3 regions of the Neobacillus sp. DHD-1R genome follow, and region 3 is predicted to be linked to each of the others. Evidence: a T-box and tRNA genes for the amino acid it is inferred to sense, from the RefSeq annotation. Region 3 holds a T-box; the other regions hold tRNA genes.
What was found. The T-box of region 3 lies ahead of trpS (tryptophan--tRNA ligase). A T-box ahead of a tRNA ligase gene usually reads a tRNA of that ligase, here a tRNA-Trp.
Positions count from the first base shown of each region.

Region 1: it encodes a tRNA-Trp, which carries the amino acid that the T-box ahead of trpS (tryptophan--tRNA ligase) is inferred to sense. The anticodon was not compared.
Region 2: it encodes a tRNA-Trp, which carries the amino acid that the T-box ahead of trpS (tryptophan--tRNA ligase) is inferred to sense. The anticodon was not compared.

Region 1 covers NZ_CM173232.1:3,206,819-3,217,476, forward strand. The annotation lists gene ppdK (pyruvate, phosphate dikinase) at 1-1,639, opposite strand, end outside; gene AC3ANL_RS15525 (pyruvate, water dikinase regulatory protein) at 1,643-2,458, opposite strand; gene ccpN (transcriptional regulator CcpN) at 2,476-3,117, opposite strand; gene AC3ANL_RS15535 (hemerythrin domain-containing protein) at 3,421-3,924, shown strand; gene AC3ANL_RS15540 (general stress protein) at 4,255-4,686, opposite strand; tRNA gene AC3ANL_RS15545 (tRNA-Leu) at 4,958-5,039, opposite strand; tRNA gene AC3ANL_RS15550 (tRNA-Trp) at 5,093-5,166, opposite strand; tRNA gene AC3ANL_RS15555 (tRNA-Tyr) at 5,172-5,256, opposite strand; tRNA gene AC3ANL_RS15560 (tRNA-Ser) at 5,279-5,371, opposite strand; tRNA gene AC3ANL_RS15565 (tRNA-Met) at 5,401-5,474, opposite strand; tRNA gene AC3ANL_RS15570 (tRNA-Ala) at 5,497-5,572, opposite strand; tRNA gene AC3ANL_RS15575 (tRNA-Pro) at 5,591-5,667, opposite strand; tRNA gene AC3ANL_RS15580 (tRNA-Arg) at 5,674-5,747, opposite strand; tRNA gene AC3ANL_RS15585 (tRNA-Leu) at 5,765-5,853, opposite strand; tRNA gene AC3ANL_RS15590 (tRNA-Gly) at 5,859-5,933, opposite strand; tRNA gene AC3ANL_RS15595 (tRNA-Leu) at 5,943-6,027, opposite strand; tRNA gene AC3ANL_RS15600 (tRNA-Thr) at 6,050-6,125, opposite strand; tRNA gene AC3ANL_RS15605 (tRNA-Val) at 6,147-6,222, opposite strand; rRNA gene rrf (5S ribosomal RNA) at 6,233-6,349, opposite strand; rRNA gene AC3ANL_RS15615 (23S ribosomal RNA) at 6,551-9,489, opposite strand; rRNA gene AC3ANL_RS15620 (16S ribosomal RNA) at 9,680-10,658, opposite strand, start outside.
Region 2 covers NZ_CM173232.1:1,317,521-1,328,178, forward strand. The annotation lists rRNA gene AC3ANL_RS06190 (23S ribosomal RNA) at 1-1,708, shown strand, start outside; rRNA gene rrf (5S ribosomal RNA) at 1,962-2,078, shown strand; tRNA gene AC3ANL_RS06200 (tRNA-Asn) at 2,093-2,167, shown strand; tRNA gene AC3ANL_RS06205 (tRNA-Ser) at 2,175-2,266, shown strand; tRNA gene AC3ANL_RS06210 (tRNA-Glu) at 2,285-2,359, shown strand; tRNA gene AC3ANL_RS06215 (tRNA-Val) at 2,364-2,439, shown strand; tRNA gene AC3ANL_RS06220 (tRNA-Met) at 2,458-2,531, shown strand; tRNA gene AC3ANL_RS06225 (tRNA-Asp) at 2,535-2,611, shown strand; tRNA gene AC3ANL_RS06230 (tRNA-Phe) at 2,639-2,714, shown strand; tRNA gene AC3ANL_RS06235 (tRNA-Thr) at 2,730-2,805, shown strand; tRNA gene AC3ANL_RS06240 (tRNA-Tyr) at 2,834-2,918, shown strand; tRNA gene AC3ANL_RS06245 (tRNA-Trp) at 2,924-2,997, shown strand; tRNA gene AC3ANL_RS06250 (tRNA-His) at 3,013-3,088, shown strand; tRNA gene AC3ANL_RS06255 (tRNA-Gln) at 3,127-3,201, shown strand; tRNA gene AC3ANL_RS06260 (tRNA-Gly) at 3,206-3,280, shown strand; tRNA gene AC3ANL_RS06265 (tRNA-Cys) at 3,289-3,362, shown strand; tRNA gene AC3ANL_RS06270 (tRNA-Leu) at 3,407-3,492, shown strand; tRNA gene AC3ANL_RS06275 (tRNA-Leu) at 3,517-3,598, shown strand; gene AC3ANL_RS06280 (hypothetical protein) at 4,211-5,482, shown strand; gene AC3ANL_RS06285 (DUF2179 domain-containing protein) at 5,597-6,160, shown strand; tRNA gene AC3ANL_RS06290 (tRNA-Gly) at 6,441-6,514, shown strand; gene AC3ANL_RS06295 (B3/B4 domain-containing protein) at 6,601-7,272, opposite strand; gene queG (tRNA epoxyqueuosine(34) reductase QueG) at 7,381-8,529, shown strand; gene AC3ANL_RS06305 (amidase domain-containing protein) at 8,603-9,478, shown strand; gene trmL (tRNA (uridine(34)/cytosine(34)/5-carboxymethylaminomethyluridine(34)-2'-O)-methyltransferase TrmL) at 9,543-10,016, shown strand; gene nfsA (oxygen-insensitive NADPH nitroreductase) at 10,064-10,658, shown strand, end outside.
Region 3 covers NZ_CM173232.1:1,500,215-1,510,872, reverse strand. The annotation lists gene spxA (transcriptional regulator SpxA) at 1-188, opposite strand, end outside; gene AC3ANL_RS07190 (hypothetical protein) at 754-939, shown strand; gene AC3ANL_RS07185 (ABC transporter ATP-binding protein) at 1,010-1,951, opposite strand; gene AC3ANL_RS07180 (ABC transporter ATP-binding protein) at 1,952-3,052, opposite strand; gene opp3C (oligopeptide ABC transporter permease) at 3,070-4,098, opposite strand; gene opp3b (oligopeptide ABC transporter permease) at 4,095-5,027, opposite strand; gene AC3ANL_RS07165 (peptide ABC transporter substrate-binding protein) at 5,140-6,825, opposite strand; gene AC3ANL_RS07160 (DUF3899 domain-containing protein) at 7,047-7,403, shown strand; T-box leader at 7,453-7,733, shown strand; gene trpS (tryptophan--tRNA ligase) at 7,785-8,768, shown strand; partial or broken gene AC3ANL_RS07150 (IS3 family transposase) at 9,054-10,049, opposite strand; partial or broken gene AC3ANL_RS07145 (helix-turn-helix domain-containing protein) at 10,025-10,417, opposite strand; gene AC3ANL_RS07140 (DUF3603 family protein) at 10,488-10,658, opposite strand, start outside.

The sequences.
Region 1 (10,658 bases), 1.7 Mb from region 3:
ATGATTTCTTTGCATCCTCTGGGTTATCCGCATTGGCACGAACGCCAATTTTCCGTTCTTGGTCGGCCCATGCAAGCAAAAGTTGGAACTCATCGGAAAGTTCTGGGTCAATCATGGGAATTTCTCCCAGCATAATTTCACCTGTGGATCCATCAATGGTAATAACATCACCGTAGTTTACGAGGGTTCCGCCAACGGTAAATTGTTTCGCCTTCACATCGATTTTGAGGGCTTCACACCCACATATACAGGCTTTACCCATACCGCGTGCAACAACGGCAGCATGGCTGGTCATTCCGCCTCGGCTTGTTAAAATCGCTTCCGATGCGACAATACCATGAATATCGTCTGGAGTTGTCTCCGGTCTTACAAGGATTACTTTTTTACCATCATTGCTTAAACTTTCGGCTTCATCTGCATCAAAAACAACCTGACCGGTTGCCGCCCCTGGTGATGCTGGCAGGCCTTTAGCTAAAATTTTCTTTGTAAATTTATCATCAATACGGCGATGCAATAATTGATTCAATTGATCTGGATCGACACGCAATAATGCGGTCTTCTTATCAATAATTCCCTCTTCCACCATTTCAACAGCAATTCGAATAGCTGCTTGTGCCGTGCGCTTCCCATTTCGTGTTTGAAGGATAAAAAGCTTTCCACGTTCTACGGTGAACTCAATATCCTGCATCTCTTTATAATGCTGCTCAAGTCGTTTGCATGTATCAGAAAATTGTTTGTAAACACTTGGCATTTCGTCCTTCAAAGTAGCAATCGGCTGCGGAGTGCGAATTCCCGCAACCACATCTTCCCCTTGGGCATTGATTAAATATTCCCCATAAAGGACATGCTCACCTGTTGAAGGATTTCTAGTGAAGGCTACACCCGTACCAGAATCATTTCCCATATTACCGAAGACCATACTTTGAATATTAACGGCAGTCCCTAAGTGATCAGGAATTTTATTAAGCCGGCGGTAAACGATTGCACGTTGATTGTTCCAAGAATTGAATACAGCATTTATAGCAAGGAACAGCTGTTCTTTTGGATCTTGTGGAAAATCTTTTCTTGTATGTTTTTTAACAATTCCTTTATAACCAACTATAACTTCCTTCCAGTCTTCTGATGTCATTTCAGGGTCAGAGGAATAACCCTTATGTTCGCGAGTTTCTTCTAAAAATTGTTCAAAATAGTAGGTATCAATTTCAAGGACCACATTACTAAACATTTGAATAAAACGGCGGTAAGAATCATAAGAGAACCGAGGATTATTCGTTAATTTAGCCATACCCACAACTGTTTCATCATTCATTCCTAGGTTCAAAATGGTATCCATCATACCAGGCATGGAAAAAACGGAACCGGAACGAACGGAAACCAGCAATGGATTTTGCGGATCGCCTAATTTTTTACCCATCTTTTCTTCTAAACGGGTCAGGGCTTCTAAGGTTTGTTTTTCTACTATGGCTGGAATGGTTTTACTAGTTTCATAGTAAGCATTGCAAGCTTGGGTAGTGATGGTGAATCCATATGGGACTGGCAGACCGATACGTGTCATTTCTGCTAGATTTGCCCCTTTTCCTCCAAGTAAATCTCTCATATTACTATTACCCTCATGAAATAAGTACACAAATTTATCCATAGTTTAAAAGCTCCTCTCTTTTTTTAACACTTCTAAAATTAAGCCGGCCGTTTCTTCTACTGCCTTATTTGATACATCAATGACAGGACAGCCAACTCTTTTCATAATTTTTTCAGCATGATCTAATTCTTTTAAAATCCGCTCAAAGCTGGCATAATTGGCCTGTGAAGCTAGCCCCAATGCTTTCAGACGCTCCTTACGAATTTCATTTAATTTATCAGGAGAAATGATTAATCCAATGCAATTCTTTCTTGGTATTTGAAACAATTCGTCTGGCGGCTGTACCTCAGGAACTAAAGGAACATTGGCTACCTTAAAGCGTTTATGGGCTAAGTACATCGATAGTGGTGTCTTCGAGGTCCGAGATACACCAATTAAAACGATGTCAGCCTTGGTAATTCCTCTTGGGTCGCGTCCATCATCATATTTAACGGCAAATTCAATCGCTTCAATTTTTCGGAAGTATTCTTCATCCAGTTTTCGCATCAAACCAGGTTGGTGATGGGGCACCTTATTAAATTTAGTGGTAAAAGCATTCATCAACGGACTTAGTAAATCTACTGCCAAAATTCCTTCTTCAGCAGCTCTTCGATCTAGATATTCTTTTAATGCTGGAATAACAATCGTATAAGCAATAATCGAATGAGCGTCTTTGGCTAACAAGATGACATCTTCAATATCTTCAAGGTCATCCACATAAGAATTACGGCGAATATCAACATGGCCGCCATTAAATTGTGTTGCCACTGCTTTTACAACAAACTCAGCCGTTTCCCCTACTGAGTCAGATACCACATAGACAACTTCTTTCTTTACCAAAATTTCAGCCACTCCTCTTAGTTTGATTTTTCATCCATAATTTCTAAATATGCTCGTGTTATCGTTGTTTTCGTAATGCGACCCACTAGCAAATATGTATTTGTTTGCCCGTCCACATTCTTTACAACCGGTAAAGAGTCAATGTGGTTGTGAATCATTTTTTTTGCAGCTTCAAGCAAAGTTTCTTCTGGATTAATCGTGATGATATTCGGCATTCTCGTCATTATGACACTTACAGGCAGATCATGAAGATTTTGATTTCCTAGTGATGCTCTGAGCAAATCCTTTCTAGAAATCACCCCTGTTAAATGGCCGTCAGCATCAACAGCGTAAAGTGTTCCAACATCCTCTAAAAATAACTGAACAATTGCATCATAAACCGAGGTTGATTTTCCCACCACAATTGGAAGGGCCTTATAATCATTGACCTTCTGATGAAGGTATTTTTCCGCTTGATGCTTATTAGGAAATTTTTCATTATAAAAATATCCTACTCTTGGTCTCGCATCTAAATTTCCTGACATAGTTAAGATGGCAAGATCAGGTCTTAACGCTGCTCGTGATAGTGAAAGCTTTTCTGCAATCTCTTTCCCCGTTATCGGTCCATTTTCTTTAACAATATCCAGGATTTCGTCCTGACGCTTGGTAAGTTTAATCATTACCACCCCCTTAATCACCTTAATATGTTATATTCTATGTATTTATTATAAATGTGTTATACTTATTTGTATATAGTATATAACATTTAATATTAAATCGGTACAATAATTTGAATAAAACATCACAATTAATTAAAATTTTAATATTCTGAATTATATAAACAAACAAAATCCCGTTGCATGAGACGGGATTTTGTTTCTTTTATAAAAATTATGTTTAAATTTTATAGTGATTTGAATCACAATATAAATTCCATCTTTTTTATATACTTAAAAGAGTAAAATTCGAGAGGAGATTTTGATATGCAAGGATTATTTGGTAAGGGTCCAACTGCCCTTTCCGAGGGCTTAAATAAATTAATAAGTGAACATCACCCATTAAGAAACAATATGGAACTTTTAATTTCCTTATGTAATAAAGTTGAGGACGAGCAAGGTACTGCTTTTGAACAATTAATTCAGGAAGTAAAAGAGTTTTTCAGAAACCTAGAGTTTCATTCAGTCCGTGAAGAAGATATCTTATTTCGGATGATGGAAAAATACATTGGCCAACATGGAGGTCCAATAGCTGTAATGGAAGCTGAACACGAACAGGCAAGAGAATTGATCAATGAATTTTTTATAAATACTAAAACCCCTAAAGAAAGTTCAATAGATGACATGATTAAAAATGCAAATCTTATTAATAATGCGGTCAATATTCTTTTACAGCATTTCATGAAAGAAGAACAGGTCCTTTACCCAATGGCAGAGCGGATGTTTACGGAAGCTGAAAAAGAAATTGTTTTCCAAAAGGTTTCAGAATAGCAATTTATTCCAAGCCCAAACTACGATAGGTTGGGCCTTTTCCTTCAAGCGAAGGCGACTTAAAAAAAACAAAAAGGCCTTCAACATATTAGTTGAAAGCCTTTTTGTAACAATTCCCTGATACCGGTGGCCGGGGTCGAACCGACACTCCTCAAGGAACAGGATATTTTAAAATCTGATATTTTTAAAAATATTAAAACATCAATAGTTAACACAATTATTTAGAATAATGTATTGAATCCATCAGAGAGAACAATTTATTGAACTTCTTATAATAATTATTGTTTTATTACCAAACGTATAAATGACTAAGCATCCTTTATTTCGGAATTATTCTGCGACTACGATGAGAATTTTCCCTTTTTTCACATCTTCTTCATATTGGCGAGCTTCTTCTTCATCCAATCCAATCTCCTGTAAGGCCCCGGTTAAACCGCCGGCTTTGGCAGCAGCACCAGATACAGCTCCACCCAGGGTTAATAATAACGGACCTGCCGCTATTATTGGACCGATGCCAGGAAGTGCTAGGGCACTCATTCCTACGAAAAAACCAGCCAATCCGATTATTCCACCAGCCGTTGCCCCTGCAATGATTCCTTCCGTTTCTTTAAGTTTCACTTGGTCACCATTCGATTCCAATCCTTCGATATTTTTTGCTAGAATAGAGATCTGCTCAAAGTTGTAGCCCTTCCTATGTAAATCCTCTACCGCTGTCTGTGCCTGTTTTTCAGTTTCATAAACACCTATGATTCGTTTTTCCATGAGCGATTATCTCCTTTACATGATGTACTAATTAAATTCCCTCTCAGGAAAATTTCAATCATGCAAAATTCTAGAAAATGATCATTAATCTTTAATTTAGTCAACTTCCAGCTTATCGCAGAGAGGATCAGCTAATTGATAATATTCACTTCAACTCGTACTGATACATTCTTGGGGAAATGTATACTTTTGCACCACTCATCGGGCATATAAAAATAAAACAGACTCCAACATAATAGTTAAAGTCTGTTTTCTATTTCGAATTATTTGATACCGATGGTCGGGGTCGAACCGACACTCCTCACGGAACACGATTTTGAGTCGTGCGCGTCTGCCAATTCCGCCACATCGGCAAATATTAAATAAAAATCCCATAGTACAATCAGGAATTTATGAAGAAAAAATTTGGCAGGGGCAGCAGGAATCGAACCCACACCAAAGGTTTTGGAGACCTTTGTTCTACCTTTAAACTATGCCCCTATTTGTGGTGGAGGGGGACGGATTCGAACCGCCGAACCCGGAGGGAGCGGATTTACAGTCCGCCGCGTTTAGCCACTTCGCTACCCCTCCACATATAAAAGAGAATTAAAACTGGAGGAGGAAGAGGGATTCGAACCCCCGCGCGGTATGACCCGCCTGTCGGTTTTCAAGACCGATCCCTTCAGCCAGACTTGGGTATTCCTCCATTTTATAAAAAGGTTAATTGTGTTTAAGTAGCGGCGGAGGGGATCGAACCCCCGACCTTACGGGTATGAACCGTACGCTCTAGCCAGCTGAGCTACACCGCCATAAAATAAATTTTAAAATGTTTGGTGGAGTCTAGGGGGATCGAACCCCTGACCTCCTGCGTGCAAAGCAGGCGCTCTCCCAGCTGAGCTAAGACCCCATAATGGCATGAATTGAATGGTCGGGAAGACAGGATTCGAACCTGCGACCCCTTGGTCCCAAACCAAGTGCTCTACCAAGCTGAGCTACTTCCCGTAAAAATGCGCCCTGAGAGATTCGAACTCCCGACCTTTTGATTCGTAGTCAAACACTCTATCCAGCTGAGCTAAGGGCGCATATAAATTTATTGTAATGGTGCCGAGGACCGGAATCGAACCGGTACGGTAGTCACCTACCGCAGGATTTTAAGTCCTGTGCGTCTGCCAGTTCCGCCACCCCGGCACTATTGGAGCGGAAGACGGGATTCGAACCCGCGACCCCCACCTTGGCAAGGTGATGTTCTACCACTGAACTACTTCCGCAAAAAACTTTGGTGCGGGTGAAGGGAGTCGAACCCCCACGCCTTGCGGCGCCAGATCCTAAGTCTGGTGCGTCTGCCAATTCCGCCACACCCGCATATTCAATTAAGTAAAAAGCATGGTGCCGGCGAGAGGACTTGAACCCCCAACCTACTGATTACAAGTCAGTTGCTCTACCAATTGAGCTACCCCGGCATATTGATTGAAAATATAGTATGGTGGAGGATGACGGGATCGAACCGCCGACCCTCTGCTTGTAAGGCAGATGCTCTCCCAGCTGAGCTAATCCTCCATAAATAACAGCCTGGCAACGTCCTACTCTCACAGGGACGCGTGTCCCAACTACCATCGGCGCTGAGAAGCTTAACTTCCGTGTTCGGTATGGGAACGGGTGTGACCTTCTCGCCTTAATTACCAGACTATAAAATTAGAGAGATCGTTCTCTCAAAACTAGATAATTCAGAAGAAGTGGTAAAACTTAAGTTCGCTTTAAAAATTGTCCAGCTGCGGCTCCTAACTTCTCGGCCGTTTCGATCCGTCCCTTCAAATCCAAAATCAGGATTTGCAGTGCCGGCTCTCCAACGTCTGTCGAAGTTGACCAGTCGCCTCCGCTTTTCTATTTGGTTAAGTCCTCGAACGATTAGTATCAGTCAGCTCCACATGTCGCCACGCTTCCACCTCTGACCTATCAACCTGATCATCTTTCAGGGTTCTTACTAGCTTGACGCTATGGGAAATCTCATCTTGAGGGGGGCTTCATGCTTAGATGCTTTCAGCACTTATCCCGTCCGCACATAGCTACCCAGCGATGCCTTTGGCAAGACAACTGGTACACCAGCGGTGCGTCCATCCCGGTCCTCTCGTACTAAGGACAGCTCCTCTCAAATTTCCTGCGCCCACGACGGATAGGGACCGAACTGTCTCACGACGTTCTGAACCCAGCTCGCGTACCGCTTTAATGGGCGAACAGCCCAACCCTTGGGACCGACTACAGCCCCAGGATGCGATGAGCCGACATCGAGGTGCCAAACCTCCCCGTCGATGTGGACTCTTGGGGGAGATAAGCCTGTTATCCCCGGGGTAGCTTTTATCCGTTGAGCGATGGCCCTTCCATGCGGAACCACCGGATCACTAAGCCCGACTTTCGTCCCTGCTCGACTTGTAGGTCTCGCAGTCAAGCTCCCTTGTGCCTTTACACTCTACGAATGATTTCCAACCATTCTGAGGGAACCTTTGGGCGCCTCCGTTACTCTTTAGGAGGCGACCGCCCCAGTCAAACTGCCCACCTGACACTGTCTCCCACCCCGATCAGGGGTGCGGGTTAGAATTTCAATACAGCCAGGGTAGTATCCCACCGACGCCTCCACCGAAGCTAGCGCTCCGGCTTCTCAGGCTCCTACCTATCCTGTACAAGCTGTACCAAAATTCAATATCAGGCTACAGTAAAGCTCCACGGGGTCTTTCCGTCCTGTCGCGGGTAACCTGCATCTTCACAGGTACTATAATTTCACCGAGTCTCTCGTTGAGACAGTGCCCAGATCGTTACGCCTTTCGTGCGGGTCGGAACTTACCCGACAAGGAATTTCGCTACCTTAGGACCGTTATAGTTACGGCCGCCGTTTACTGGGGCTTCGATTCAGAGCTTCGCTTTTAAGGCTAACCCCTCCTCTTAACCTTCCAGCACCGGGCAGGCGTCAGCCCCTATACTTCGCCTTGCGGCTTCGCAGAGACCTGTGTTTTTGCTAAACAGTCGCCTGGGCCTATTCACTGCGGCTCTTCGAGGCTATTCACCCCAAAGAGCACCCCTTCTCCCGAAGTTACGGGGTCATTTTGCCGAGTTCCTTAACGAGAGTTCTCTCGCTCACCTTAGGATTCTCTCCTCGCCTACCTGTGTCGGTTTGCGGTACGGGCACCTTTTATCTCGCTAGAGGCTTTTCTTGGCAGTGTGGAATCAGGAACTTCGGTACTAAATTTCCCTCGCTGTCACAGCTCAGCCTTCACGGTAAGCGGATTTTCCTACTTACCAGCCTAACTGCTTAGACGCGCATATCCAACAGCGCGCTTACCCTATCCTCCTGCGTCCCCCCATCACTCAAACGATAAAGAGGTGGTACAGGAATATCAACCTGTTGTCCATCGCCTACGCCTTTCGGCCTCGGCTTAGGTCCCGACTAACCCTGAGCGGACGAGCCTTCCTCAGGAAACCTTAGGCATTCGGTGGATGAGATTCTCACTCATCTTTCGCTACTCATACCGGCATTCTCACTTCTAAGCGCTCCACCAGTCCTTACGGTCTAGCTTCAACGCCCTTAGAACGCTCTCCTACCACTGACATCGTTGATGTCAATCCACAGCTTCGGTGATACGTTTAGCCCCGGTACATTTTCGGCGCAGAGTCACTCGACCAGTGAGCTATTACGCACTCTTTAAATGGTGGCTGCTTCTAAGCCAACATCCTGGTTGTCTAAGCAACTCCACATCCTTTTCCACTTAACGTATACTTTGGGACCTTAGCTGGTGGTCTGGGCTGTTTCCCTTTTGACTACGGATCTTATCACTCGCAGTCTGACTCCCACGGATAAGTCTTTGGCATTCGGAGTTTGTCTGAATTCGGTAACCCGATGAGGGCCCCTAGTCCAAACAGTGCTCTACCTCCAAGACTCTTACTACGTGAGGCTAGCCCTAAAGCTATTTCGGAGAGAACCAGCTATCTCCAAGTTCGATTGGAATTTCTCCGCTACCCACACCTCATCCCCGCACTTTTCAACGTGCGTGGGTTCGGGCCTCCATCCAGTGTTACCTGGACTTCACCCTGGACATGGGTAGATCACCTGGTTTCGGGTCTACGACCACATACTCATTCGCCCTATTCAGACTCGCTTTCGCTGCGGCTCCGTCTTTTCAACTTAACCTTGCATGGGATCGTAACTCGCCGGTTCATTCTACAAAAGGCACGCCATCACCCATGAACGGGCTCTGACTACTTGTAGGCACACGGTTTCAGGAACTATTTCACTCCCCTTCCGGGGTGCTTTTCACCTTTCCCTCACGGTACTGGTTCACTATCGGTCACTAGGGAGTATTTAGCCTTGGGAGATGGTCCTCCCTGCTTCCGACCGGATTTCTCGTGTCCGGCCGTACTCAGGATCCACTCAGGAGGGAACGAAGTTTCAACTACAGGGTTTTTACCTTCTATGACGGACCTTTCCAGATCGCTTCATCTACCCCGTTCCTTTGTAACTCCATGTTGAGTGTCCTACAACCCCAAGAGGCAAGCCTCTTGGTTTGGGCTATGTCCCGTTTCGCTCGCCGCTACTCAGGGAATCGCGTTTGCTTTCTCTTCCTCCGGGTACTTAGATGTTTCAGTTCCCCGGGTATGCCATCCATACCCTATGTATTCAGGTAAAGATACTACTCCATTACGAGCAGTGGGTTTCCCCATTCGGAAATCTCCGGATCAAAGCTTACTTACAGCTCCCCGAAGCATATCGGTGTTAGTCCCGTCCTTCATCGGCTCCTAGTGCCAAGGCATTCACCGTGCGCCCTTTCTAACTTAACCTAAAAGGTTTGTTTCTCTTATTAAATAAGAGAGAAAACTAAAATGGCGATTACTCGATGTTTCACTTGCTTCTTCTTACGATTATCTAGTTTTCAAAGAACGAATGTTTTTGAGAGATTGTACTCTCAAAACTAAACAAACAAAAAGCGGTCAACTTCTTATCAGTCCGTAAGGACTGCATTATCCTTAGAAAGGAGGTGATCCAGCCGCACCTTCCGATACGGCTACCTTGTTACGACTTCACCCCAATCATCTGTCCCACCTTAGGCGGCTGGCTCCTTACGGTTACCCCACCGACTTCGGGTGTTACAAACTCTCGTGGTGTGACGGGCGGTGTGTACAAGGCCCGGGAACGTATTCACCGCGGCATGCTGATCCGCGATTACTAGCGATTCCGGCTTCATGTAGGCGAGTTGCAGCCTACAATCCGAACTGAGAATGGTTTTATGGGATTGGCTAGGCCTCGCGGCTTTGCTGCCCTTTGTACCATCCATTGTAGCACGTGTGTAGCCCAGGTCATAAGGGGCATGATGATTTGACGTCATCCCCACCTTCCTCCGGTTTGTCACCGGCAGTCTCCTTAGAGTGCCCAACTGAATGCTGGCAACTAAGAACAAGGGTTGCGCTCGTTGCGGGACTTAACCCAACATCTCACGACACGAGCTGACGACAACCATGCACCACCTGTCACTCTGTCCCCCGAAGGGGAACGTCCTATCTCTAGGAGTGTCAGAGGATGTCAAGACCTGGTAAGGTTCTTCGCGTTGCTTCGAATTAAACCACATGCTCCACCGCTTGTGCGGGCCCCCGTCAATTCCTTTGAGTTTCAGCCTTGCGGCCGTACTCCCCAGGCGGAGTGCTTAATGCGTTAGCTGCAGCACTAAGGGGCGGAAACCCCCTAACACTTAGCACTCATCGTTTACGGCGTGGACTACCAGGGTATCTAATCCTGTTTGCTCCCCACGCTTTCGCGCCTCAGCGTCAGTTACAGACCAGAAAGCCGCCTTCGCCACTGGTGTTCCTCCACATCTCTACGCATTTCACCGCTACACGTGGAATTCCGCTTTCCTCTTCTGCACTCAAGTCCCCCAGTTTCCAATGACCCTCCACGGTTGAGCCGTGGGCTTTCACATCAGACTTAAAGGACCGCCTGCGCGCGCTTTACGCCC
Region 2 (10,658 bases), 180 kb from region 3:
CAGTGGTAGGAGAGCGTTCTAAGGGCGTTGAAGCTAGACCGTAAGGACTGGTGGAGCGCTTAGAAGTGAGAATGCCGGTATGAGTAGCGAAAGATGAGTGAGAATCTCATCCACCGAATGCCTAAGGTTTCCTGAGGAAGGCTCGTCCGCTCAGGGTTAGTCGGGACCTAAGCCGAGGCCGAAAGGCGTAGGCGATGGACAACAGGTTGATATTCCTGTACCACCTCTTTATCGTTTGAGTGATGGGGGGACGCAGGAGGATAGGGTAAGCGCGCTGTTGGATATGCGCGTCTAAGCAGTTAGGCTGGTAAGTAGGAAAATCCGCTTACCGTGAAGGCTGAGCTGTGACAGCGAGGGAAATTTAGTACCGAAGTTCCTGATTCCACACTGCCAAGAAAAGCCTCTAGCGAGATAAAAGGTGCCCGTACCGCAAACCGACACAGGTAGGCGAGGAGAGAATCCTAAGGTGAGCGAGAGAACTCTCGTTAAGGAACTCGGCAAAATGACCCCGTAACTTCGGGAGAAGGGGTGCTCTTTGGGGTGAATAGCCTCGAAGAGCCGCAGTGAATAGGCCCAGGCGACTGTTTAGCAAAAACACAGGTCTCTGCGAAGCCGCAAGGCGAAGTATAGGGGCTGACGCCTGCCCGGTGCTGGAAGGTTAAGAGGAGGGGTTAGCGCAGGCGAAGCTCTGAATCGAAGCCCCAGTAAACGGCGGCCGTAACTATAACGGTCCTAAGGTAGCGAAATTCCTTGTCGGGTAAGTTCCGACCCGCACGAAAGGCGTAACGATCTGGGCACTGTCTCAACGAGAGACTCGGTGAAATTATAGTACCTGTGAAGATGCAGGTTACCCGCGACAGGACGGAAAGACCCCGTGGAGCTTTACTGTAGCCTGATATTGAATTTTGGTACAGCTTGTACAGGATAGGTAGGAGCCTGAGAAGCCGGAGCGCTAGCTTCGGTGGAGGCGTCGGTGGGATACTACCCTGGCTGTATTGAAATTCTAACCCGCACCCCTGATCGGGGTGGGAGACAGTGTCAGGTGGGCAGTTTGACTGGGGCGGTCGCCTCCTAAAGAGTAACGGAGGCGCCCAAAGGTTCCCTCAGAATGGTTGGAAATCATTCGTAGAGTGTAAAGGCACAAGGGAGCTTGACTGCGAGACCTACAAGTCGAGCAGGGACGAAAGTCGGGCTTAGTGATCCGGTGGTTCCGCATGGAAGGGCCATCGCTCAACGGATAAAAGCTACCCCGGGGATAACAGGCTTATCTCCCCCAAGAGTCCACATCGACGGGGAGGTTTGGCACCTCGATGTCGGCTCATCGCATCCTGGGGCTGTAGTCGGTCCCAAGGGTTGGGCTGTTCGCCCATTAAAGCGGTACGCGAGCTGGGTTCAGAACGTCGTGAGACAGTTCGGTCCCTATCCGTCGTGGGCGCAGGAAATTTGAGAGGAGCTGTCCTTAGTACGAGAGGACCGGGATGGACGCACCGCTGGTGTACCAGTTGTCTTGCCAAAGGCATCGCTGGGTAGCTATGTGCGGACGGGATAAGTGCTGAAAGCATCTAAGCATGAAGCCCCCCTCAAGATGAGATTTCCCATAGCGTCAAGCTAGTAAGAACCCTGAAAGATGATCAGGTTGATAGGTCAGAGGTGGAAGCGTGGCGACATGTGGAGCTGACTGATACTAATCGTTCGAGGACTTAACCAAATAGAAAAGCGAAGGCGACTGGTCAACTTCGACAGACGTTGGAGAGCCGGCACTGCAAATCCTGGTTTTGGATTTGAAGGGACGGATCGAAACGGCCGAGAAGTTAGGAGCCGCAGCTGGACAATTTTTAAAGCGAACTTGAGTTTTACCACACTTCTTCTAGATTATTTAGTTTTGAGGGAATGAAAAAAATAAATTTTCCTCTTGAAAAATATAAAAAAGACATTATAATAAAATAGTGTCGAATAAATAGTCTGGTAATTAAGGCGAGAAGGTCACACCCGTTCCCATACCGAACACGGAAGTTAAGCTTCTCAGCGCCGATGGTAGTTGGGACACGCGTCCCTGTGAGAGTAGGACGTTGCCAGGCTGTAATCATATTATTCCGCAGTAGCTCAGTGGTAGAGCTATCGGCTGTTAACCGATCGGTCGTAGGTTCGAGTCCTACCTGCGGAGCCATTTTTATGGAGAGCTGTCCGAGTGGCCGAAGGAGCACGATTGGAAATCGTGTAGGCGGGTAACCCTGTCTCAAGGGTTCAAATCCCTTGCTCTCCTCCATAATTATTTTTACAATATGGCCCCTTGGTCAAGCGGTTAAGACACCTCCCTTTCACGGAGGTAACACGGGTTCGAGTCCCGTAGGGGTCACCATAATGGAGGATTAGCTCAGCTGGGAGAGCATCTGCCTTACAAGCAGAGGGTCGGCGGTTCGATCCCGTCATCCTCCACCATAGTTTTATTATTATTGTCGCGGGGTGGAGCAGTCCGGTAGCTCGTCGGGCTCATAACCCGAAGGTCACAGGTTCAAATCCTGTCCCCGCAATTTGGTCTGGTAGTTCAGTTGGTTAGAATGCCTGCCTGTCACGCAGGAGGTCGCGGGTTCGAGTCCCGTCCAGACCGCCATTTCATTGTAGGTAAGAATAACATGTTGGCTCAGTAGCTCAGTCGGTAGAGCAAAGGACTGAAAATCCTTGTGTCGGCGGTTCGATTCCGTCCTGAGCCACCATAAATTTAAAAGAATGCCGGTGTAGCTCAACTGGTAGAGCAACTGAATCGTAATCAGTAGGTTGGGGGTTCAAGTCCTCTCGCCGGCACCATAAGCTGGCAATTGTATATTATATATGTGGAGGGGTAGCGAAGTGGCTAAACGCGGCGGACTGTAAATCCGCTCCCTCCGGGTTCGGCGGTTCGAATCCGTCCCCCTCCACCATCTTTAGGGGTATAGTTTAAAGGTAGAACGAAGGTCTCCAAAACCTTTGGTGTGGGTTCAATTCCTACTACCCCTGCCAATTAATTTTATAATGGCGGTTGTGGCGAAGTGGTTAACGCACCTGATTGTGGTTCAGGCATTCGTGGGTTCGATTCCCATCAGCCGCCCCATATATATTCATCTTGAATATAGATCTAATATATTTTATTGGGCTATAGCCAAGCGGTAAGGCATCGCACTTTGACTGCGACATGCGTTGGTTCAAATCCAGCTAGCCCAGCCAAAATGCGGAAGTAGTTCAGTGGTAGAACATCACCTTGCCAAGGTGGGGGTCGCGGGTTCGAATCCCGTCTTCCGCTCCAAAATATATGGCGGCATAGCCAAGTGGTAAGGCAGAGGTCTGCAAAACCTTTACCACCGGTTCGAATCCGGTTGCCGCCTCCATAATACTTTTTGTAGTATTGATAAGTCCAGTTCATTTTAATTACGCCGGGGTGGCGGAACTGGCAGACGCACAGGACTTAAAATCCTGCGGTAGGTGACTACCGTACCGGTTCGATTCCGGTCCTCGGCATTGCTTTAAAAAACATCTTAATACGCCGGTGTGGCGGAATTGGCAGACGCGCACGACTCAAAATCGTGTTCCGTGAGGAGTGTCGGTTCGACCCCGACCACCGGTATACAATCATCGCTTGCCAATGCGATGAAAAAAACGTTTCTTACATTATGTAAGAAACGTTTTTTTATTTATCTTAATGTCCTTCAATCTTTTTTTATTTGAAATTACAACTTTTAGTTTGTTAGGCCTAATTTTTCTTTCTTTCTTTTCGTTGAAAAATGGCAATCAGTGTAGCAGAAGGTCGCTCTTCATGAGTGGCCTTCTTTTTATATATTTAATACTAATGATAAACAATAAGCTATGTCTATTAAAGATGTTATCCGGTAGATTGATCAAATAGGAACCCCTAGCTCTTTTTTTAAAAAAATCCCCTGTTTGAATTTATTAATAATCGGGTACACATAAACAAAAGGTATCTGGCACCGTCCGAAAATTCCCAAATAGTCGGGAACTTGTCGATGGTAAGCATTTAGTTTTCTGAATTTTATTCAAGTTCTTCATTTTGGAACCGTTAAGGGTTGAGAACGTTCTTACAACAAACGATTTAGAAGAAAGAACGTTTCAGCTTATAATTCAATTTTACATAGAAACTGGTATCTCTATAAACGGAGATAGAGATACGGTAAAACCTTGTATGTTTTTTTATAAACTAGATAAAGAAGAGGGGATTACTATGGAAAAGGAAATTAAAGTAGGTATTGGCTTTGCAACAGGCCGTAAACACTTCAAGCAGGTTTTAAAAACATATATTTTTAATTGGAGGGAATCTGAATTAATCTCCAATGAAAAGGTATCTTTAAACTTGTTTGTTGCCTACGATTTAAAATACCACAATACAAAGCCTACAGACTATACGAATATCAGTTCAGAATTACTAGAGCTAGTTGACGGTACCTGCTTTATTGGAAATGAAAAAATGCAGACAGAAATCAGCCAGTTAATCAAGCAGGGGATTATTAATGAAAGACAGGCAAAGCTTATTTTCGGCAGAGGATATGCCGGCAAACGCAATATCATTCAATATATGGCAATAAAAGAAGGAATTGATTACCTGATATTCTTAGATGACGATGAATATCCTCTAGCTGTTACTAATAGCGGAACAGCTATCTGGAGCGGCCAGCGAGGGCTGGACACTCATTTAAAACATATTCAGCACGCCGATATTACGAACGGCCACCACTGCGGATACATCTCTCCTATTCCATATATCAGATTTAATGATAGCTTAAAGGAATCTGATTTTCAGACTTTCATTCAGGCCATCAGTAACGACATTGTCAATTGGGATACAATTAAATCGGTGATGGAAAACGGCGGTGTTACTTATGCTGACACGAGAGTGCTTGTAAATGGGAATGCCGAGGAAGTGGAGGAAGTCAACCATTCTAAATTTATTTCCGGCTCTAATCTTTGTATTAATTTAACAGACCTAGAGCGTGTCAATCCTTTTTACAATCCTCCTAACGCCCGCGGAGAAGATACCTTTTTAGGAACCTGTCTTCATGACCGAAAAGTGCTGCGTGTGCCATGCTATACCTTCCACGACGGTTTTTCAACGTACAAGACCTTGTTAGATGGAGTGCTGCCAACGAAATTAGATTACATTCAAGCCGACTGTGAAGAAGTTATTCAGCGTTTTTACAAGGCGTGTATCGGCTGGATCCGTTATAAACCGCTATGGTTATATATTACGGATTCTAAGAGATACGAGGAAAGAATTAAAGAGATGCGTGAACAGCTGGCCGCAACTCTGCCAAAAATCTGTGAGTATTTTGGCAGAAACGATTTCATGAAGATAGCTGCCGAACTGGAAAACTATCACCGCAATGTGAAAAAGCATTATAACGATTTCATAGAAACACAGCAGGCCTGGGAAAATATTAGCAATGCGTTCAGCGGTGTAGAACCGCAGCATATGCCAAAGATTGAAACAGGTGCCTGATTGACTGTTTAACAATCATTTCTGTGATTATAGAAAGGCGAAATCCTGTTGATTGGTGCACCTGGAAAGGAAATCAACAAGCAGTTTTACACACCAATAAAAAAGGAGTTCATTATGTTTTTAAATCTTCTTGTGATTTTCATACTTCAACTGGTATATGTCCCGATTATGACTCTACGGACGATCTTTTTAGTAAAAAATATGAGTTTAGCAGCTTCACTACTTGGTATATTAGAAACATTAATCTCGATCTTTAGCTTATCCATCATATTTTCCGGTAATCAAAGCCTCACTGAAAAAATTATTTATGCCGTTGGCTTTGGTGTGGGGCTTTACCTTGGAACACGAATTGAAAATAAATTAGCAATTGGATACACTACGTTATATGTTAATTTAATGGACCAAAATGAAGAATTAATTGAAGCGTTAAGAAATAAGGGACTAGGAGTGACCATCTATGAAGGGAGCGGCCGTGATAGCAAAAGGTACCAATTAGAAATACTGACAAAGCGGAATGTTGAAACGGAAGTCATGCATTTTATTGAACAATATGACCCTAAGGCTTTCATAATTTCGTATGAACCGCGAAGATTTAAAGGCGGTTTCCTAGTGAAGGCTATGAAAAAGAATATGAAAAACAGTTCCATGAAAAACGCTCATACGCATATGGGAAAATAAATTCACAGCCAGCCGCATATCCCTCTAAAGATTAGCGGCTGGCTGTAACCATTCGGTGTATCCACCATCCCATCTCCCTTTTCAAATTAAGTGAAATAGACCTTTTTTAAAATAGTTATTTTGTGAAAAATATGGACATAAACATGTATCTTGAATGGTTATTGCTAATAATGATGTTCTTAAAAGTAAAAGAGAATAATCGACAAAATTTGCGAAAATTCCTTGACCTTTTTATGAAATGTGTGTAGTATTAATTACGTCATAAGTTTGTTAACAACATGCGGGTGTAGTTTACTGGTAAAACCTCAGCCTTCCAAGCTGATGTAGTGGGTTCGATTCCCATCACCCGCTCCATACATATTAACTAACGCAGTGTATCGTTACATAGGAGAACGATGCATTGCGTTTTTTTATTTTATTGGATATAAAAACGATGCCACTTACTGGCATCGAAGAATTTGGAAGGAAGCTTCTCCTCCATGGATTTGTGCAAACATGTTCATAAGTGATTCAGTAAGCTTTTTAGCACTTTCTAAATTGGTTGTTGGTCGTAAATAAATAATTTGCAAGGCATTTTTGGTCTCAACCGTTACTTGCTTTTTTACAGAATCAACAAACGGACTACCGAATGGACCATTCTGATCAGAAGCCAAGATAAGACGCTGTAAAGAATTTTCCCTTCCATTCAAGCCTATGTATTCCTCTCCTTCTTCTCCAATTCGGATAGCGACATCTCCTTCTAGCGCATCAAGATCATAAATACCAATGGGTACTTGATATTGTAACGAGAAAAAATTATTAATATCAATTGCACTTTGAACGGAAGAAAGATAATTTTGCTTTTGTACTCTTCTAAACAATGCTTCAGCAGAAGGACGATAGCGATTTGGATCCTTCCCAATCATTTTAAAAATGCTCCGCCATTCCTTAATAGCAGGAAGATCTGTTACAAGTTTATCTTCTAAATCGAAATAGATCGACTCTTGAAAAAGCTGGAGCCTGCCTTTTAACATTTGTGGTGAATCCCCAACAATAATATCCTTATATTCAATCACACCAAGTTTAAAGTCTGGAATGTATTCCATTATTTCTGATGAAAGTTGAATTTCCAACCATTCCACCTCCAAAATTCATTAAAAATAGTTTATCATAAATAAATGTGCTACTAATAATTTTAACAACTTTAAATAGATATGAATAATTGGAAAGGAGGGTGGCAAATGGACCCATTTACTTTAAAAGAAGAAATCATCGCGTATAGTAAAAAAATTGGTATCGATAAGATTGGATTTACGACTGCTGATCCATTCACTGATTTGAAACACCGATTAATAAGACAACAGGAACTCGGATATCAATCAGGATTTGAAGAGCCGGATATCGATAAACGGATCACTCCTTCAATGCTGCTAGAAGAACCTCGCTCGATTATTTCTATTGCCTTAGCCTATCCAGCAAAAATGAAGGAAACAGTGAAAGGGCAGAAGGGAGAGAGAAGGGGAATATTTAGCAGGGCCTCGTGGGGACTTGATTATCATCATATTCTTAAAGAAAAGCTGAAAAAGCTGGAAGAGTTTATTCAACAGAAAGTACCTGATGCTAGGGTAAAATCAATGGTCGATACAGGAGAACTGTCTGACCGAGCCGTTGCGGAGCGGGCTGGGATTGGTTGGAGCGGAAAAAACTGTGCTATCATTACCCCGGAATTTGGCTCTTACGTATATTTAGGTGAATTGATTACGACTATCCCTTTAGAACCTGATACACCAATAGAAGACCAGTGTGGGACGTGTACAAAGTGTTTAGAGGCCTGCCCTACAGGTGCATTAGTGCGAGGAGGTCAAATTAATGCACAGCGCTGTATTTCTTTTTTAACACAAACAAAGGAATTGATACCGGAAGAATTTAGGGATAAGATTGGCAATCGTGTTTATGGCTGTGATTCCTGTCAAACAGCCTGCCCTGTAAACAAGGGGATCGACTTTCATGTTCATGAAGAAATGGAACCAGACCCAGAAGTAGCCAAACCATTATTAAAGCCAATTTTAAAATTAAGTAATCGGGAGTTTAAAAATAGATTTGGTTATGTTTCAGGATCATGGAGAGGAAAGAAGCCTATTCAACGAAATGCCATTATCGCACTTGCCCATTTTAAAGATGAAACGGTAGTCCCCAATTTAATCGATATATTAGAACATGAGGCAAGTATCGTCACAAGAGGAACAGCAGCATGGGCTCTCGGGAAAATTGGTGGTAAGAACGCCCATACGGCCTTATTAAAGGCTAAAGAATATGAAAAAAACCGGGAAGTCCAAGCAGAAATAGATAAAGGCCTATGCTTTTTTAACGAAAAAGGAACGAACCGTTAACGGTTTCGCTCTTTTTTTTATAGTGAAATCCAGCCCTCTTTCATATGTATGAAAAGAAAGGGGTGGAGACTATATGCGTGAGTACCTTCAAGACTTATTTGAAAAACGGGTAAATCAATTTATAACCGATACAAGAAGTCACAGACTATTTTTCCCAAAGGCAGAAAAGAAACAAGCTTCCTTAGCAAAAAGGTCTGCCGAAATAGTGAAAGTAAAGGCAGCTGGCAGGATTATTGAAGAGTTCACTGAAGAAGAATTTCAAACAATAAAGTACCATGCCCATTATCAATATTTAATTAAGCAAAAAGGAAAATTATATATGGAAGAAGAGATGGAAGAAAGGGTGGCTAAGTTTTACAAAAATGCATTAGTTATGGATGAAGAAATCATTCCGAACCTTGAACAAAAGATCATTTCGGAATCGGCAGCAGCTGCTTTAGCTGATCATGAAGAACGGTTAAGCTATCAATATAATCGGTTAAAAGCGGTTCAATATGCGGAGCGCTGGTGGAATAGCTACAATCCTGCCTATAAAAAATTTGAAAATGATTGTACGAATTTTATTTCACAATGCCTCCATGTGGCAGGCTCACCGATGCGGGGCTATCCGAATCGTGGTTCCGGCTGGTGGTTACAAAAAAATAACTGGAGTTACAGTTGGGCAATCGCTAATTCACTAAGATTGTATTTTTCGAATTCAAAAAGCGGCTTAAGAGCAAGGGAGGTTAGTAATCCTGAGCAATTACTTTTAGGTGATGTTATTTGCTATGATTTTGAAGGGGACGGACGGTATAATCATAATACACTTGTCACGGGAAAGGATGCTAATGGGATGCCTTTAGTTAATGCTCATACTTACAATAGTCGAATGCGGTACTGGGCATATGAGGATTCCTCCGCTTATACCCCTAATATCAAATATAAGTTTTATTCCATCATTGATGAATGATTCTTGAAAGCATAAGTCAGCATGGTATAATTGCCTTTAGAGTTTTTATACGAGGTGAAGTTTTTTGTCTATACATGTAGTTTTATATCAACCACAAATACCTTCTAATACCGGAAATATTGCTCGGACCTGTGCAGGCACGGATACTAGTTTACATTTAATTCGTCCACTTGGATTTTCAACAGATGATAAGATGTTAAAAAGGGCAGGCTTGGATTATTGGGAACATGTAAATATCATTTATTATGATTCCTTAGAAGAGTTTTATGAGAAGAATGCGGGAGGAGCATTTTTCTATATTACGAAATTTGGACAAAAGCAATTCAGCAGTTTTGACTACAGTGACGCAAGTAAAGATTATTACTTTATATTTGGGCGGGAAACCACTGGTCTTCCGAAGGATGTAATTGAAAATAATATAGAAACAGCCCTAAGAATTCCGATGAACGAAAATCTTCGTTCATTAAATTTATCAAATACTGCGGCGATTCTTATTTATGAAGCATTACGCCAGCAGGATTACCCCAATCTTAAATGAAGAAAAGAGGCTCCGCAGCGGGCCTCTTATAGAAAGGAAGGAAAACGATGAATGATGTTATTTCCACGATTCTTAATCATCGCTCGATTCGTCATTTTGAGGACAAACCCCTCACTGATGAACAGATAAAAACCATTGTTGCCAGTGCACAAGCAGCGGCAACCTCTAGTTTTATTCAAGCCTATTCTATTATTGGGGTTCAGGATCAACAGAAAAAGAAAAAATTAGCGGAACTAAGTGGAAATCAGCCCTATGTGGAAAAGAATGGTCATTTTTTTGTTTTTTGTGCTGATCTGTATCGACATACCGTTATTGGAAAAAAGGAACAGACAAATGTGAACTCTTCACTTGAAAGTACCGAGAAATTTATGGTTGCTTTGATTGACGCGTCTTTAGCAGCTCAAAATGCAGTGATTGCAGCTGAATCTATGGGGTTAGGCATTTGCTATATTGGGGGGATCCGCAATAACTTAGCAGAGGTCAAACAGCTTCTTAAAATACCTGACCGGGTTATTCCATTGTTTGGACTTGCAGTTGGCTATCCCAGTAAGATTACGGAACAAAAACCGAGACTGCCCCTGGAACATATTTATCATATAGATGAATATGAGCAGGATGATGAGCTTTTCAATCAGCAGCTGG
Region 3 (10,658 bases):
GTTTTTGATCGAGTGGAGATAATCTCATCTGTACCATCTTCCGTCATTCGCAGAATTTCTTTAATTTCCTCCATTGATAATGGTTCGGAGAAAATATTTCTTTCTTTGTATGGAATTTCATGCTCTTCTAACCATGATTTAGCTTTTCTACATGATGTACAACTTGGTGAAGTGTATAGTGTTACCATCCGTCTTCACTCCTCTTTTATTTACAAATTCTATATAGTTAAATAAGCATTTTTAATGTGGAAAGGAACCTAATTAAAATAATTATAAATAAGTAATTTATATCATAAATTATACACCACTGTTTTTAAAAAAGGTATCCTTTTTTAAAAAATTATTAAATGCTCAAAAACAACAAAATTTTTAATTATAGTCCTATTATATTAGACGTATGAATCGGCTAAAAGTTTCAAAATACTTCACTTTTGACACAACATTCTTAGTAACATTTCTTTTCCTCACAAGATTGTTCGTATTAATGAAAAATTCTTTGCGGGTACAATAAAGTAAACTTAAAAGAATTGTAATGTTTCAAATTTATTAGTCTATGTATTTAATCATATACCCCCTTTATTCTTATCAAAACCTTAAAATAGAAAAAAGTAGCAATTATTTTAAAAAACTTTCTGACTGTTTATTGATTTTCCTCTTTCAATAAGGAGAAAGTTCTTTTAAAATATGTGTAGGGGATATTTCATTTAGTTTTAATAAAATATTCTGATTAGCGTAAATGGAGGGATCTAGAACATGGGTGGATACATAACAGATTTAACTATTGTTGCATTGCTAATCATTGCCATTACAGCCTTAATGGGTGTAATATCCAACAGTATTGGTGAAAAATTATTCGGTGGTAAACGCCGGTCTGAATTTGTAGATGAAAGTGCAAAATACCAAACAGGCTGGAAAGCTGTCGGCGGTAAAAGAAAATAAACTTGAAAAAGCGATACGTCCTTCACTTTATAATAAAAAAACGATCTCAAAAATTTGAGATCGTTTTTTTTTACTGTTTAGATTGTATTTGGTATTTTTTAAATTCTTTTTCAGAACAAAGAACAAAATGTCCTGGAGTCACTTCTCTAAATTCAATTGCTTCATTCACAGTGTAATTATGACTTGCCGGGTCATACGATTTACGTCTTCTCGTCCGTTCACTGATTGGATCTGGAGCTGGAATAGCCGATAAAAGTGATTGAGTGTATGGATGAAGTGGATTTCGATAAAGTTCATCCGCTGGTGCAAGCTCGACCATTTTACCAAAATACATAACACCGATACGATCGCTAATATATTTTACCATCGAAAGGTCATGGGCAATGAAAAGATAGGTTAATCCTTTTTCCTTTTGCAGTTTCTTCAGTAAGTTAACGACCTGTGCTTGGATCGAAACGTCTAATGCTGAAATCGGTTCATCGGCAATAATGAATTCTGGTTGTACAGCAAGTGCACGAGCAATACCGATCCGTTGGCGTTGACCACCACTAAATTCATGCGGATAGCGATTAGCATGTTCTCTATTTAATCCAACTGTTTCTAAAAGTTGATATACTTGTTCCATCCGTTCTTGCTTTGTTTTTGCCAATCCATGAATATCAATTCCCTCGGCAATAACATCAGCAATTTTTAATCTTGGATTAAGCGATGCATAGGGATCTTGGAAAATCATTTGCATTTTTCGATTAAATTCTTTTAATTGCTTTTTCGTTTTCTTTCCATGAACGTCCACTCCGTCATATAAAACCTCTCCACCGGTTGCATCATATAAACGGATGATGGTTCTTCCGGTAGTGGATTTACCACAGCCTGACTCCCCAACTAGTCCCATAACTTCACCTTTATAGATATCGAAGGAGACATTATCAACTGCTTTTACTTCATTCGGTTTGCCAGGATTAAAATATTGCTTTAGATTTTTTATTTCAAGTAATTTCTGTCTTTCAGCCATCTATTTTCCCTCCTTTGTCCCAGGGAATTTATCTTTGTCCAACCTTGCAGAACCACTGGCTGCTCCCACTGTGCCTGTTGCATATTGATTTTGACGTCTTTTTACTGCTTCAGGAGGCTCAACCTTCGGTGCATCAGGATGTAACAACCATGTAGCAGCATAATGTGTATCAGATACCTTAAAGAAAGGAGGTTCCTGCTCTAAGTCAATCTTCATAACATAAGGGTTACGTGGTGCAAATGCATCACCTTTTGGCGGATCCAATAAATCAGGTGGTGTTCCCGGGATTGAGAACAACTCCTCATCTTCCGTATCCATATCCGGCATTGAACTGATTAGGCCCCATGTATATGGATGCTGTGGATTATAGAAGATTTCATCCGCTGTTCCAATTTCAACAATTTTCCCGCCATACATGACAGCAACACGGTCAGCCACATTTGCTACTACACCTAGGTCATGTGTAATAAAAATAATGGAAGTATCAATTTTCTTCTGTAAATCCTTCATTAATTCAAGAATTTGCGCTTGTATGGTAACGTCAAGAGCCGTTGTTGGCTCATCTGCAATGAGGACTTTAGGATTACACGCCAAAGCAATAGCAATAACAACCCTTTGTCTCATCCCACCTGAGAATTGATGTGGGTATTGATCAACGCGAATTTCAGGTTTAGGAATACCAACAAGCTTTAATAAATCGACTGCCCTTTCTCTGGCAGCGTGTTTGCTCATATTTTGGTGCTTAATCAGCGGCTCCATAATTTGATTGCCAATTTTCATAGTCGGATTTAAGGAGGTCATCGGATCCTGGAATATCATAGAAATATCTTTACCACGAATCTTCTGCATCTCTTTATCTTTTAACTTCGTTAAATCTTTTCCTTCGAAAAGTATTTGACCACTTTTAATTTCTGAATTGTGCTCAGGAAGTAAACGCATAATTGATTTTGTTGTAACAGACTTACCGGAACCGGATTCACCAACAATCGCTAGTGTTTCTCCATTATATAAATCAAAGCTTACACCGCGAATCGCTTGTACTTCTCCAGAAAATGTATGAAACGATATTTTCAAATCCTTCACTTCTAAAACTTTATCCATTGTCATTCACCTGCCCTCTAATCACGCATTTTTGGATCCAATGCATCTCGTAATCCGTCCGCTACCAGGTTAAAGCAAACCATAATGACGGCAATCATAATAGATGGAATAATCATTTGATATGGAAATGCAATCATCGATTTGAATCCAGTATTAACCAATGTTCCTAATGATGCATGAGGTTCTTGTAAGCCTAAACCAATAAAGCTTAAAAACGCTTCGAAGAAAATAGCACTTGGGATAGAAAACATCGTATTAATAATAATGACACCGAACATGTTCGGAATCATATGTTTAAAAATAATCGAAGAATCTGATGCCCCTAATGTTTTAGCAGCCAAAACAAATTCTTGCCCTTTGAATTTTAATATTTGTGCACGAACAACCCTTGCCATACTAGTCCAACCAGTAATGGTCAAGGCAATAATAATTGGAATGATCCCTGGCTTTAACACGAGAATCATCAAAACTACCACAATTAAGTTAGGAATACCAACAATAACTTCGATAATCCGCTGCATGACACTGTCCGTTCGGCCGCCTAAATAGCCGGAAATCGCTCCATAGGCAACACCAATCGCCATATCCACTATTGCTGCCATGAAGGCAATAAATAATGATACTTGTGTACCTTTCCAAACACGTGCGAATTGATCTCGGCCTAAATTATCCGTTCCAAACCAATAATAGGCATCAACTTTACGTACTTCATATGCATTATATTCTTGGCCATCTCTTCTTTGCAGTGTCCCATCAAATGGCAGCCAATGCACATTCTCCAAACCTTGAATACGTGGAGGCAGATTATTATGTTTAGTGTCTTGCGTATCGTAAGCATAAGGGGTCATTAAAGGACCGACAAAAGCCATTATAAGCATGATTGCAAGAATCACTAAGCTAACCACTGCACCTTTGTTCTTCCGAACCCGCAGCCATGAATCCTGCCAAAAGTTTAAGCTCGGTTTAGAAATTTTTTCACTCTTTGATGGGTCAATATGAATAGGTGCAAACATATCCTGTGAGATTGCTGTGTCTTTCTTGCTCATTTAGATCCTCCCCCCGATACACGAATACGTGGGTCGATGATTCCATAAAGAATATCAACAATTAAAATAACCACTACAAATAATACGGCAAATAAAATATTTGTTCCCATGATAACGGGGTAGTCGTTCATATTAATGGATTTTACGAATTGTTCACCTAATCCAGGGATTCCGAAAATTTGCTCTATAACTAGCGAACCAGTCATTAAACTAACTGCTAATGGTCCCATAACCGTTACAACAGGAATTAAAGCATTCCTCATCGCATGTTTAAGACTAATTTGCCAACGGCTTGCACCCTTTGCTCTTGCCAATGTTATATAATCAGAACCTAAAACCTCTATCATTTCAGTTCGCATAAACCGAGCTGCAATTGATATAGGAAACATGGCTAAAGCAATGGTAGGCAGTATCGTATACTCAGGTCCTTTCCATAGCATAACTGGAAGCCAGCCCAATTTTACAGAAATATAATACTGAAGCAATCCAGCAAAAATAAAAGAAGGTACTGATTTACCCACTACAGCTACAAAGGTTGAACCATAGTCTAACCAAGTATTTTGCTTTAGTGCAGCAATAACGCCCAAGAATATACCTAAAATTGCACCGACAATCATAGCTTGCAATCCTAATTGTGCAGATGGCCCAATCCGGTTTGCAATAAGTTCTGTTACTGGGGTATTGTCAAATTGAAAGGAGATTCCAAGGTCACCTTTTACCAGATTCATCATATAATGAAAATATTGAACAGGCACGGGTTCGTCTAAGCCGTATTTATCCAGTAAAATCTGACGTTGAACTTCAGTGAGCTTTTCGAAATTGTTAAAAGGGCTACCTGGAATTAGCTTCATGAGGAAAAAAGTAAGTGTTGTTACAATAAAAAGGGTAACGATCATATAGCCAACACGTTTTAATATATATTTTGCCATGCCTACACCTCCTAATTGGTTAAATTTTCGACATTTTACGACAATTCCGATACAGGTAAAAAGAGAGTATATGTGAATATATACTCTCTTTCTATTTGATTAGTTATAGTTACTATTTTGTGATTTTAATCCACTGGTAACTATAGTCAGGACCAAATGCATGGTGTGCAAAACCTTTAACTTTTGGATTGATCAAGATATTTACAGAACGTTGGTAAAGTGGTGCGATAGCAGCATCATCTTCCAACAATATTTTTTCTGCATCTTGAAGAGCTTTCCAACGGTCTTGTGGTTTAGCAACAAGATCTTCGTTAGCTGCCTTGATTAACTTATCAAATTCCGGATTACCATAGCTCATATGGTTTTGTCCGCCGCCAGTTACCCATAGATCCATGTAAGTCATTGGGTCTGCATAGTCAGGTCCCCAACCACCCATTAACAAATCATAATCTTCCGCATCTTCACGAGCAATACGAATTTTGAAAGGAACTGCTTCGATTGTAATCTTTAAGCCAGGTAGGTTTTTCTCTAACTGATCTTTAATGAAAGCATCTGTAACTTTTGAAGTTTCTGTATCTTGACCGACGTAAGTAAATGATACTTCCTTAAGTCCTGTTTCGGCAAGTCCTTTTTCCCAAAGTTTTTTAGCTTCTTCTTTGTTAGAGCTTAAGTATGTTCCAGCAGTATCACGGAAATCTTTTCCATCTAAGTAAGAGAAACCTTTTGGTACTAAGTAATCAGCAGCGACTGAGCCGTTTGCTAATACGTCTTCTACTAAAGCTTTTTTGTCAACAGATAGAGCAATTGCTTTACGGATGTTAACATTTTTCAATGCTGGATTCTTTTCGTTCATTTTTAACCACCAGATTGATGGCTCTTGGTAACGTAATAGATCATCTGCACCTTCAAATTGAGAAAGGATCGCAGCTTGAGCAAGCTTTGGTGTAATATCAGCTTCACCTGCAGTGTACGCATTTGCAGAAGCTTGTGGATCTTTAGAAACGTTGAAATTAATCTTTGCTAGAGTTGTGGATTTTGCATCCCAATAATCAGCATTTTTTTCTAATACCCATTCAGTAGCTGTTGGGCCATCCCATTTAGTCATTTTAAATGGACCATTGTATAAAACGTGTGAAGCATCTTTTGCATAGTCTGCACCTTGTGCTTCAACATACTTTTGGTTTTGTGGATAGAACAATGGGAATGTTAAGTAAGATTCGATATATGGAAGAGCTCTTACTAGCGTGATTTCCAATGTTTTCTCGTCTTTAGCTTTAATTCCTAAGTCTTCCAGTTTTGCTTTTCCAGCAACAATCTCAGATGCGTTTAAGATTTTGCCTTCCATGAAGTACGGACCATATGGAGCAGCAACTTTTGGATCGATAACACGTTGCCATGCATATACAAAGTCATTTGCAGTAACTGGGTCACCGTTTGACCATTTTGCGTCTTTTAATTTAATTGTTAAAACAGTTTTGTCATCATTATAAGTTGGCATCCCATCTGCGACACCAGGGATTACTTTTTGGTCTTGATCCAAACGATAAAGGCCTTCGTTTACAGCATTTAAAGTTGTGAAGCTCATTACATCTTGTGCCATAACGCTGTCCATTGTTGGAATTTCAGCAGACTCAAGAACATTAAGTTCTTGCTTATCAGCAAGTGCTTTTTCAGTACCAGCCTTATTTTTGTCATCAGTTTTGCCTGTGTCTGTTTTACCACCGCCGGAACATGCTGCAAGGAACATGCTAAGAACTAGTGATAGAACTAAAAGTAGTGAAAGTTTTGATTTCTTCACTTGTAGACCTCCCTTTTCTATTATTCTGAAAAATTACTACATTCTCTATTATACATATTTTAAACAAATTGTACATGACTTTTTTCTATTTAATTTACAAGTTTGAAACAATTTTTACCTATTTGTTACAAAAAGCTGTGTTATAATTTTTATTTATAAAGTATTTTTCGCAATTTTTTTGTTAAGTATACCTTTATAAATCAAGGTTTGGAGGCTATTTTGTGAATTTTCAACTTAAGAGAAATCTTCTCGTTTTTATTTTGTCTCAGCTAGCAATTTTCATTTTTTTATTTTTTTTCAAACACAAAATTACCCTTAATAGTTATATTGATATATCTTTTTACGTGACAGCTGCCTGTTTATTATCTGCACTACTTCTTTATACCATTCAGAGCGGGTTTTATGATGTCATGTCTAAATCCTTTAATCTCGCCTTTTCTAGAGGAAAAGACAAGCGGAGATTCGAGGAAATCCCCGGATTATCCGAATTAATTACACTCCAAGGAAAACCGTTTCTCATCCATGGCCTTTTAAATGGATTATGTATGATTATTGCCCTTCTCGTCTATTATATGTAGGACACTTGAAATTAAATATAACAATCCATTATAATGTGAGTAATCAAAAAGTTGAGCAATGATAAAGAATAGTACGTATTTATTTTTCGATTCAGAGAGTTTGTGGGTGGTGCAAACAAACACGAAGAGATACGGAATGGACTTTGGAGCTTCTACCTGAACTGAATCCCTAATGATTATTAGTAGGAGTAGACGTTTTCCTTGCGTTAAAAGGGCTTGGATGAGGATTTCTAATAACAAAAGGTTCAATCCTTTTAAGACATTCTCATCTACACTGAGTGACTCGTTTTGAGTAATTTAGGGTGGTACCGCGAACCATTCGTCCCTATTGATTTTTGGGGATGAGTGGTTTTTTTTATATATTTTTAGGAGGATATGAACATGAAAACAATTTTTTCAGGAATTCAACCAAGTGGAACCATTACTCTTGGGAACTATATTGGGGCCATGAAACAATTCGTGGAATTACAAAACGAATACAACTGCTTCTTTTGCATTGTAGACCAGCATGCCATCACAGTACCCCAAGAGCCGCTTACACTTCGGAAAAACATTCGCAGCTTAGCGGCGTTATATCTTGCTGTAGGAATTGACCCAGAAAAGGCAACATTGTTTATTCAATCAGAAGTACCTGCCCATGCACAGGCAGGCTGGTTGATGCAATGTATTTCGTATATTGGGGAATTAGAAAGAATGACTCAGTTTAAAGATAAATCTACAGGAAAAGAGGCAGTTTCTGCAAGCTTGTTAACCTATCCGCCATTAATGGCAGCGGATATTTTATTGTATAATACCGACCTTGTTCCTGTTGGTGAAGATCAAAAGCAACATATGGAATTAACACGAGATTTGGCAGAAAGATTTAACAAGAAATATAACGACATTCTTACCATTCCAGAAATAAGCCTGCCAAAGGTTGGTGCAAGAATTATGTCACTTCAAGAACCAACGAAAAAAATGAGTAAATCGGATCCAAATAAAAAGGCGTTTATCACTCCATTAGATGAGCCAAATCAAATTGTGAAAAAAATAAAAAGTGCAGTTACCGATTCAGAAGGCATTGTTAAATTCGATCCTGTTAATAAGCCTGGCGTATCTAATTTGCTCTCTATCTATTCTATCTTGGATGAAAAGACCATTTCTGAGCTTGAAGGAATGTATGCAGGGAAAGGATATGGAGATTTTAAAGGTGATTTAGCCGAAGTAGTTGTAAACTTTTTACAACCTATTCAGGAAAAGTACTACAATTTGCTGGAATCCACCGAACTCGACCGCATTTTGGATGAAGGTGCGGAAAAAGCTAACCAAGTGGCCAATAGAACATTAAAGAAAATGGAAAATGCCATGGGTCTTGGCAGAAAATAAGAAAAGCGGAAGCGCCCTGTTCAGCGGCGTATGGCCTGGAGCGCTCCAACTGAGATAAAGGAAACACGAAGAGCCGGAGGCGCATTCGTGCTTGACTTATCGTAGGGCGGAGAGCGAAGGACACTAGCCGCTAGGGCGCTGGAGCTGGACAATTCTCAAAGATTTTTATACTTATTTATCTTAAAAGAAAAGCGGAAGCGCCCGTAACTCTAAAAATAAAAGCCTGATCCCAAAAGGTATGAATAACATACCTTTGAACTGAACCAATAAAGTTAGACAAATATTTTAGGCTACATTGAGGACCTGAGCTCGGTATTCTACCGGACTTAGGTCTTTTAATTTTGCCTTTATTCGTTTGTGATTATAATAGTGAATATAGTCTTCTAATTCTTTTTCAAAATGCTCAATACTATCAAACTCCTGTAGATAAAGAAGTTCAGACTTTAATAAGCCAAAGAAATTTTCAATAACTGCATTGTCCAAACAATTCCCCTTGCGAGACATACTTTGCGTAATCTGGTGCTGTTCTAATGTTTTTTGATACTGCTTCATTTGATAATGCCATCCTTGATCTGAATGGAGAATTACTTGGTCCCCAGGTTGAAGACGCTCTATCGCTTGATTTAACATATCGCCAACTAATTTATAAACAGGTCGTTTCATCACAGTATAAGCGATTATTTCTCCGTTACATAAATCAAGTACTGGTGAGAGGTAACGTTTCTCACCGAATAGGTGGAATTCTGTAACATCGGTTACCCATTTTTGATTCAGTTTCTCGGCAGAAAAATCGCGGTTTAATAGGTTTGGAGCGATTTTTCCTACATTTCCTTTATAAGAACGATACTTTTTCATTCGTACCAGGCATTTTAGGCCGATTTCATTCATTAAACGATTGATCGTTTTCGGATCGTGATGAAATCCTTTTTTCTCAAGTTCTTTCGCTATACGACGGTAACCATAACGACCTTTGTGTTCATGGAAAATCACTTTGATAGCTTCTTTTACTTCGGCATATTTATCAGCTTGATTTAATCGTTTTTCCCAATAATAATACGTACTACGTGGAATGTCAGCGACTTCAACTAAATCCACGACTTCATACTGATACTTTAGTTCAAAAATTACTTTCGCTTTGATTTTGTTTGTAATTTTTCCTGCATTTGAACTAAAGCATTCAACTTTTTTAGGTAAGCATTTTCCATTTCTAATCGGGAGATTTTCTCTTGTAGTGCTTCGACTGACCCTTCTGCAGGTATTGTTCTTTTTGAATCGATTTTCTTTGCCTTCTTTTTCACTGGTGGACGCCCCTTTTTCTTCTGTTCTAGGGCACCAATTCCACCTTGTTCAAATTTACTTCTCCAATTTCGAATTAGTCTAGGAGATGAAATATTGAATATAGCCGCTGCATCGTAAGATGATGTACCCGTTTCGTTCATATAATTCAGTACATCCATTTTAAACTGTAGAGAGTAGCTTGTATATTTTTTTTGAAAAGCTTCTATACCTTGTTGTTCATAAAGTCGAATCCATCCACTCACAATACTAAGGGATACCTTTGCCTCCTGCGCAATCGCCTTGATAGATTCGATCCCATGTAAATACCGTAAAACAATTTGTATTCTTTCTTCAACTGTAAATTTGGCCATAAAAAAACCCCCGTAAACGTTAGAATGGTGTCTAACATTTACGGGGCAGTTCACCTTTTGGGTCAGGCTTTTAGTTTACTTTAGGGCCATGCTCCATTTCCCAAAGTTTTTCGAAAAACGGCTGCCCTTTAATTAAATTTTCACAGAATGTTTCATGGTGCTTGGACCAGCCATACTTTGTTTCTTTGAATAGTTGTTCCCACGCATCTTCAAAATTCATTTCTTGAATCATTGAATATTG